2 regions of the Allobosea sp. P1_A7 genome follow, and region 1 is predicted to be linked to the other one. Evidence: riboswitches for the same ligand, from Rfam matches in the RefSeq annotation. Region 1 holds a riboswitch; the other holds the start of a gene.
The links. Region 1 has a riboswitch for thiamine pyrophosphate ahead of thiO (glycine oxidase ThiO). Riboswitches for the same ligand answer to the same signal wherever they lie in the genome.

Region 2: another riboswitch for thiamine pyrophosphate. It lies ahead of thiB (thiamine ABC transporter substrate binding subunit); the one in region 1 lies ahead of thiO (glycine oxidase ThiO).

What each region holds. Positions count from the first base shown of each region.
Region 1 covers NZ_JBFTZN010000063.1:1,486-5,691, forward strand. The annotation lists gene AC1D34_RS13245 (MFS transporter) at 1-238, shown strand, start outside; gene AC1D34_RS13250 (hypothetical protein) at 370-633, opposite strand; gene AC1D34_RS13255 (response regulator) at 909-1,286, opposite strand; TPP riboswitch at 1,492-1,624, shown strand; gene thiO (glycine oxidase ThiO) at 1,683-2,873, shown strand; gene thiS (sulfur carrier protein ThiS) at 2,870-3,082, shown strand; gene thiG (thiazole synthase) at 3,084-3,860, shown strand; gene AC1D34_RS13275 (thiamine phosphate synthase) at 3,857-4,206, shown strand, end outside.
Region 2 covers NZ_JBFTZN010000261.1:5-4,210, forward strand. The annotation lists partial or broken gene AC1D34_RS30155 (isocitrate/isopropylmalate family dehydrogenase) at 1-396, opposite strand, end outside; gene AC1D34_RS30160 (ABC transporter substrate-binding protein) at 680-2,269, opposite strand; TPP riboswitch at 2,424-2,535, shown strand; gene thiB (thiamine ABC transporter substrate binding subunit) at 2,602-3,621, shown strand; gene AC1D34_RS30170 (ABC transporter permease family protein) at 3,626-4,206, shown strand, end outside.

The DNA of each region.
Region 1 (4,206 bases):
GGTCGAATTCGGCAAGGCAGACGTTGCCCGCGTCGTTCCACTGATCGTTGCTATCGGACAGGCGAGTTATTCCTTTGCGCCGGCCGTGTTCGGCGCTTTACGGACGATGTCGTCATCTGGACTGTCGAGCTTCGATGGCGCAGCGCTGTTTGCGGTCGCTTCCGTGGTGCAAGCAGCCGCCATTGCCTGTTTCCTCTGGGGCCGCCAAGGGCGCTCGCTGCCAGGCGCGACCGTATGAGGGGGGCAGGCCCCTTGTGACCTGGCAGGGTCGAACCCTGTGCAGCTAGCCCTCGCCGCCGGCGTCGGACAGCAGCCTTGCCGGCAAGGGAAGGACGGTCGCCCTCTGGCCGTTTTGCGTGGCCAGCCATTTCAGATAGCGCAGCCGTGCCGCAACCGTGTTGCTGCGATGGGTGTTTGCAGCCACTCCAGATAGTCGGCGGGGCGAATGGTGATGATCTGGACGATCTTGCCCTTGGCCAGAAGCAACTCTGTCGCCGCGGCGACCTGGCGCTTCCATTCGGGGTAGGAGCGGGGGATTCTCGGGTCCTTCCCGACCATGTCCAGCAAGGCAGGAAAGTCATCTTCCGAATACCACGGTACCAACACGGTGTCGTAGTAGTCGAATTTCCGCATGCTTGTGACCGCCCAGCAATCGGAAAGCGTCGCCCGCCTGCGATCCTACCAGTTCTCCAGCTGGTTTACGAGTTGTGCGCAGTGCCTCTTCGGCTTGCACGCAGGCGAATGGCAGCAGATCTCGGGATCTCCGGTCGGCGCCGTCACGAAGGATACAAACCCCTCGATCGCGCACGGAAAGCCCGTTTCAAGCCCGATTCCTGGGCTCTGTCACGATCCCGCCCCGGCGCGGGCGATATCGCCCGTTTCCTTCGCGCCCATTCGGTCAGGCGCGCCTAGGCGCTGGCTGGCAGGGATTTCAGCGTCCTGATGATCTCGCTCTCGGAATAGGGCTTTCGAAAGAAGCGGGCCCGCTCTGGCAATTTTTGCGGATCGACCCGGACGTGGCCTGAGGTCACCATCAAGGCGATCGGCGGCCACTTCTCGCGCACGACCTCGACCAGTTGCAGGCCGTTCAGCGAACCTGGCATCTCGACATCGGTGAAGAGGATGCGGACATCGTCGCGTTGCTCGAGAATGGCCAGGGCCTCGTCTGCGGTCGCTGCCTCGACGGCGAGGTAACCGGCCTCCTCGACGAGCAAGGCCGCATACATCCTGATGATGGGTTCGTCGTCGACGACGAGAACAACCGGCTTTTCCGCGTCTGCAGGCACTGGGCTTCTCCTGAACCGCCTTCTTGTCGCGGCAATGAGGTCGCAACGGCTCAAGGAGCGGAACGTTCCGCCGTTGCGCCTGCCTTGGGCGCAACAGCCGATGCTGGCTATTGGTATCGGCAGGCCATGGCCCGCCAGCCTGGGTCCCCCTGGCGTTTGTGTCGGGTTGGCTCTTGACCTAGCTGCTGCCCCGGCTCCAGACTGCGCGCATTCCAGGGAGATCCCCGGCAAGGGGCTGAGAAACCGCTGGCAGACCGGGTGTTCCCCGGAGAGGCGCGCGGAAATCCTTCGAACCTGATCCGGCTGATACCGGCGGAGGGATGGAGCGTCGCGGCACTTGCCGGCAGCCGAGAGGCTGCCAGATCTCCTTCCCCGAGCGGGGCGAGGAGTTTGCCTATGCGAGGCCCGCCACACACCACCCTTCGTCGATCCGGAGCCGATCCTGGGCTCGTCGCCTGCGAGGTGCCGGCCTCCACCGATATCGCCATCATTGGCGGTGGCCTGATCGGCCTGTCCATCGCCTGGCGACTGGCCCGGCGCGGCCTTGATGTAACCGTTTTCGAGCGTGGCACGATCGGACAAGGGGCAAGCCTTGCCGCGACCGGCATGCTGGCTGCGGCCGCCGAGCTGGAGCCGGGCGGCGAGGAGCATCTGCCACTGGCGCTCGAAAGCCAGCGGCTCTGGCCGGGTTTTGCGCGCGAGCTCGAAGCCGATAGCGGGCTCGGCATCGACTATCGCCGGGACGGTGTCCTGCTGGTCGCGCTGGGGCGTGAGGAGGTCGAGCGCCTGCGTTTCCGCCATGACATGCAGCGGCGCGCCGAGGTTGAGGCTGCATGGCTCGGCGGGGCGCAATGCCGCGAACGCGAGCCCGGGCTGAGGCCCTCGGTCGTGGCCGGCATTCTCTGCCCGGCCGACCATCAGGTCGATCCGCCGCGCGTCATGGCGGCGCTGCGACGCTCCTGTCTCGCGGCCGGAGCGCACCTGGTCGAAGCCTGCGAGGCCGAGCCGGAGCTGGCCGGAGGTCGCGCTCTCGGCGTCTCGACGCCGCGCGGGCTCTGCAAGGCCCCGATCGTGATTGCGGCCGCCGGCGCCTGGACCAGATTTCAGGGGCTCGACATCCCCGTCCGCCCGCTCAAGGGCCAGTCACTCGCCCTGCGCAGCACGCCCGAGACCGGCACGCTCGCGCGTGTCGTCTGGACCGAGCAGGTGCATCTCGCTCCCAAGAGCGACGGCACTCTCCTCGTCGGCGCCACCATGGAAGAACGCGGCTTCGACGACAGCGTGACCGCTGGCGGCGTCTATGCCCTGCTCGACGGCGCCCGGCGCGCACTGCCCTCGATCGAGGAGATGCCGGTCGAGGCGATCTGGTCCGGCTTCCGCCCGACCTCGATCGACGATGCGCCGATCCTTGGCGAGACGGGGATAGCGGGCCTGCTCGTTGCGACCGGGCATCACCGCAACGGCTATCTGCTCGCCCCCGTCACGGCAGCCGCGATCGAGCAACTCCTCATCGAGGATCGCATCACGGGACCGGCCGCGGCGTTCGGCCAGGCGCGCTTCACCCCCTGTCTGGAGGCAACCTCATGAAACTCATCATCAATGGCAAGGACCGCGAGAGCGCAGCGGAGAATCTGGCGGCGCTTTGGCAGGAGGAGACGGCCGAGATGGACTTGCCGGGGCCGCAGGGCTTCGCGATCGCGCTCAATGGCACCGTGGTCCGGCAGGTCGACTGGGCGCAGACGCCTCTGTCGCGCAACGACCGCGTCGAAATCATCCGTGCCTTCGCAGGGGGCTGACATGAGCACTCCGATCGAGGCCCTTACCATCGCGGGCACGGCATTGTCGTCGCGGCTCCTCATTGGCACGGCCGGCTATCCGAGCCAGCGCATCATGGTCGATGCCATCGAGGCCAGCGGTTCGGACCTTGTCACGCTCTCCCTGCGTCGCATTTCGCTGCAGGGGCATGGCTCCGACACGGTGCGCCTGCTTGCCGGCCGCCGCTTCCTGCCCAACACGGCAGGCTGCGAAACCGCGCGCGACGCGATCCTCACCGCCGAGCTTGCACGCGAGGCGCTTGGCACCAACTGGATCAAGCTCGAGGTGATCGGCGATCGCGACACACTCTATCCCGATGTCGGCGAGTTGATCGAGGCGACGCGGCAGCTCGTCGACAAGGGCTTCGTCGTCCTGCCCTATTGCAACGACGATCCGGTGATTTGCGCTCGCCTGGCTGATCTCGGGGCCGCCGCCGTGATGCCGATGGGGTCGCTGATCGGCTCGGGCATGGGCGTCGCCAATCCGGCCAATCTCGAGCTGATCTGTGCCCGCTCGCCCGTGCCGGTGATCGTTGATGCCGGCATCGGCACGGCCTCCGACGCGGTGATCGCCATGGAATGCGGCGCGAGCGGGGTTCTGCTCAACACCGCCGTCGCCAAGGCCGATGATCCGGTGCGAATGGCACTCGCCATGCGTCGCGCCGTCGAGGCCGGCTGGAACGCCCGCCTGGGGGGGCGCATTCCGCGGCGTGGGCGGGCTCAGCCGTCCAGCCCGCAGCTCGGGCTTGTGGGGTCGTGAACAGGCTGCCCGACCGGCTGCTCGTCGTCACCGACCGGCATCAGGCCGTGAAGCCTTTGCCGCAGCTTGTCTCTGCGGCGCTCGCCGGCGGGGCACGCTGGATCTGGCTGCGCGATCGCGATCTCGATCAGCCGGAACGCCGCAGCCTGGCGCAGCAGCTGCATGAGCTCGTGAGCATGGCGGATGCGGTCCTGACGATCGGCGGTGATGTTGATCTCGCCGCCCGGGTCGGGGCGCGGGGCGTCCATCTGCAGTCGGCTGGGGCGATCTCCGCGGCCCGCGCCGTGCTCGGCGTCTCCGCGCTGATCGGCGTTTCCGCGCATGACGAGGCCGATGTCCGGGCGGC
Region 2 (4,206 bases), on a different contig from region 1:
CAGGATGTCGAGCCCCTCGACCACCTCGGGCTTGAGCGAGGAGGCGGAAGCCAGCGCCGGATAGCAGATCGCAGGCCGCAGATTCGCAAACAGGCCAAGATCCTTGCGCAAGCGCAGCAGGCCGGCTTCGGGGCGATGCTGATAGGGCACATCCGCCCATTTCGGGCCGCCGACAGCGCCGAACAGCACCGCATCGGCATCCTGGGCGAGCTTCATGTCGCCTTCCGAGATCGCCGCCTTGTGCGCGTCATAGGCAGCGCCGCCGACGAGTCCGCGCTCGATGGTGAAGGAGGCGAGGCCCTGCTTCTCGAACCAGCCGACGATCTTCTCGACCTGGCCGGTCACTTCGGGGCCGATGCCGTCGCCCGGCAGGAGGAGGAGCTTGTGGGTCGCCATGGTCGCCTCACGCGTTTGTCGGATGTTGCTGGGGCCAGAGCGGCCTTGCCGGGCTGATTAGGCGGGGAACGGGAGTGACGCAAGCGCAGCCGCAGGGCAGCGCGCCTGCGCAGCAAGCAGAAGCTGTACGATCGGTGCCAGCACCGCTCCGCTTCACTCCGGCCGGAGTGAAGCGGAGCGCCGTAAGCCCTCGCAGAGCGGTGGCGATGGCTTACGGATCGGAGCCGCTAGCGCAGTGCCTTTGGCATCAGCCAGTATTCCGACGGCAATAGTTGCTCCGTCCTCAGGCCTTCTTCTCCATGTTCCAGAAGAACTGGACGGGCGAGAGCACCATGCCGGTCAGGCTCTTGCGATAGGCCATTGGCTGCTGCACCAGCCCCGCCGGCGCATAGGGCACCGTCTCGAAGGCGCGCTTCTCGATCGAGGCGGCCAGCTCCTTCTGCTTGGCCACATCAGGCGTTGCAATCCACTGATCGCGCAGACCCTCCAGCGTGGCATCCTCCGGCCAGCCGAACCAGGCAGCAGGGCCATTGCTGCGCAGTAGCGGATGCAGCGCGGGATTGAGCACGTCGGCGCCGGACCAGAGCGTGTGGAACACCGACCAGCCGCCCTGGTCCGGCAATCCGCGGTTGGAGCGCCTGCCGATGAAGCTGGCCCAATCGGTCGCGACCAGATCGACAGTCATGCCGAGCTTCTTCAGCAGCTCCTGTGTCACCAGGCACTGGTTATAGGCGATCGGCTGGTCGGCGGGGGCCAGCAGCAGCACCTTCTCGTTCTTGTAGCCGGCCTCCTGCAGCATGGCCTTGGCCCGCTCCAGATTGTTGCCAAGTGCAGCCTGTCCGCCCGCTCCGGTCGACATTGGCGAGCCCGGCGTGAAGAAGGTCTTGCACTCCTTGTAGTAGTCCTTGCTGCCGACGACCGCCTCCATGTAGTCGGTCTGATCGATTGCCATCATCACCGCCCGGCGGATGCCGGGATTGCTGAAGGGCGGCTGCAGATGGTTGAAACGCATCAGCAGGATCAGCCCGAGCGGCACGTTCTCGATCGCGATCTCGGGATTGCTCTTGAGCAGGGGCAGGAGATCGACCGGCGGCTGTTCGTACCAGTCCACCTCGCCCTGCATCAGCGCACCGACTGCGGCCGAAACCTCGGTCAGCGGCAACCATTCGATACGGTCGATCTTGGCGACCTTGCCGCCAGCGGCCCAGGACGGAGCCTCCTCTCGCGGCCTGTACTTGGCGAAGCGCTCATAGATCGCGTTCTGGCCCGGCACCCATTGCTTGTCCATGAAGCGCCAGGGTCCGGAACCGATCGCCTCCGTGATGTTCTTGGTTGGCTCCATCATGGCCACGCGCTCGGGCATGATGAAGGGCACGTTCGAGGAGAGCTTGCCGAGCGCGTCCGGCAGCATCGGGAAGGGCTTCTTCAGGCGGATGGCGAAGGTGCGCTGATCGACGACATCGTAACCCTCGACGAATGTCGCGAAAGTCTGCCCGAAGGCATCGCGCGCCGACCAACGCTTGATCGAGGCAATGCAGTCCTGCGCCCTGACCGGCTGCTCGTCGTGGAACATCAGTCCGTCGCGCAGATGAAAGGCCCAGCGCAGCCCGTCCGGCGCAGTCTCCCAGCTCTGGACCATTTGCGGCTGGATGCGGAACTGCGCGTCCGTCGCAAACAAGGTATCATATATCAGATAACCGTGATTGCGGATGACATAGCTCGTGGCGACGATCGGATCGAGGGAGGGCAACGGCGTCGACGGAATGAAGCGCAGCGTATTGGTGCGCGACTGCGCGCGCGACGGAAATCCAACGAGGCTGGAAGCGGTTAAAGCGGAACTTCCGGCCAGAATCTGACGGCGATTGAGTCGCATGCGGCATCCCCTTGCTCTTGAGCTTTCGCGCCAGGCGCCTGCCTTCTGTTAAGCAAGAGATATACCAGCATGATCATGCGGCCAGACGCAATGCCCCTCGCGATGGCCCGGCGCCATCAACTGGACTCGCCCCGGCCCGCTCGCTATTCCCTTGACCGTCTCAACGGGGTGCCCGGCGGTTTCGGGCTGAGAGGGAAGCGCAGGGCTTTCAACCCGTCGAACCTGATCCGGATCGTGCCGGCGGAGGGATTGAGCACTGGCGTCTCGCAACGGGAGACGGCCTTCCCTCTCGACCGTCATGGCCCGCCGTCGAATGCATGCGGGGTGACGCCATGACCTTTCTGAACAGCCGGATGACCCGGATCGCCGCCGCGCTCTCGGCGCTCCTGCTTGCGACACCGTCCATGGCCCAGGAGAAACCGGCCCTGACGGTCTACACTTATTCCTCCTTCACCGGGAAATACGGTCCCGGCGCGAAAGTGAAGGCGGCCTTCGAGGCGCAATGCAGTTGCACGCTGAACTGGGTCGCAAGCGATGATGCCGGCTCCCTCGTCGCGCGCCTGAAGCTGGAAGGTGAGGCGACCAGGGCCGATGCCGTGCTCGGCCTCGACATGAACCTTGCCGCAGAAGCCAAGGCGACGGGACTGTTCCAGCCCCATGGCCAGGATAGCGCCGCGCTCACTTTGCCCATCGCCTGGACCGACGATACCTTCCTGCCCTTCGATTGGGGGCATCTCGCCTTCGTCTATGATTCAACCAAACTGGCCGCGCCGCCCACCAGCCTGAAGCAGCTTGTCGACGATCCCAATGGGCCAAAGCTGGTGCTGCAGGATCCGCGCACCAGCGCGCCCGGGCTTGGCTTCCTGCTCTGGATGCGATCCGTCTATGGCGATGGCGCCGACGCCGCCTGGACCAGGCTCAAGCCGCGCATCGTCACCTTCACCAAGGGTTGGTCGGAGGCCTACGGGCTCTTCCTCAAGGGCGAGGCCGACATGGTGCTCTCCTACGCGACATCGCCGGCCTATCACATCGGCGCCGAGAAGAAGACGCAGTACAAGGCCGCCCCCTTCAGCGAAGGCCACTATCTGCATGTCGAACTCGCCGGCATGACGCGCACGACGCGGCAGCCGGAACTTGCCAAACGCTTCCTCGCCTTCACGCTTTCGGACGCCTTCCAATCGCTGATCCCGGAAGGCAACTGGATGATGCCGGCGAAACAGGCGGCAGGAGGACTGCCGGCTTCGTTCGCCGATGTCATCAAGCCGGAACGGACCCTGCTGTTCACGCCGGACGAGGTGCGCACGCAGCGCCGAAGCTTCATCGACGCCTGGCTCGCCGCAGCGAGCCGCTGAGGCCTTGTTCCGCCCGGCCACGCTCACTGCGCTTGCCATCCTTGCGCTCGCCGGCGCCTCGCTCGCCGGGCTGGCGGGAGCCGGCGGCAACGTCGCGGCCCTGTCGTCGCTCGGCCCCTATCTCGCTCGCCTGGTCGCAGGAGCGACTGTCCAAGCGGGCCTGTCGATGCTGCTCTCGCTCCTGCTGGGCACAGCATTGGCGCTTGCCTTGCTGCGCCGCCGCTTCCCAGGCCGCAACCTCCTGCTCGCCGTGCTGACCGCCGCCGCCGTCGCGCCGACGATCGTTATCGTCTTCGGCGTCGTCGCGATCTATGGCCGTTCCGGGTTGCTCGGCGACCTGGCGCGTGCCGTCGGTGCTGAACCGCCGGCGATCTACGGGCTCCAGGGTATCCTGATCGCTCATGTGCTGATGAATACGCCGCTGGTGACGCGCACGCTGCTTCAGGCCTTCGGCCGCGAACCGGGCGAGCGGAGGCGCTTGGCCTCGGCGCTCGGCTTCTCCGCCGCCGATTGTTTCCGGCATCTCGACTGGCCCGTGATCCGGCGCGAAGCCCCTGCGCTTGCCACCTTCGTCTTTCTGCTCTG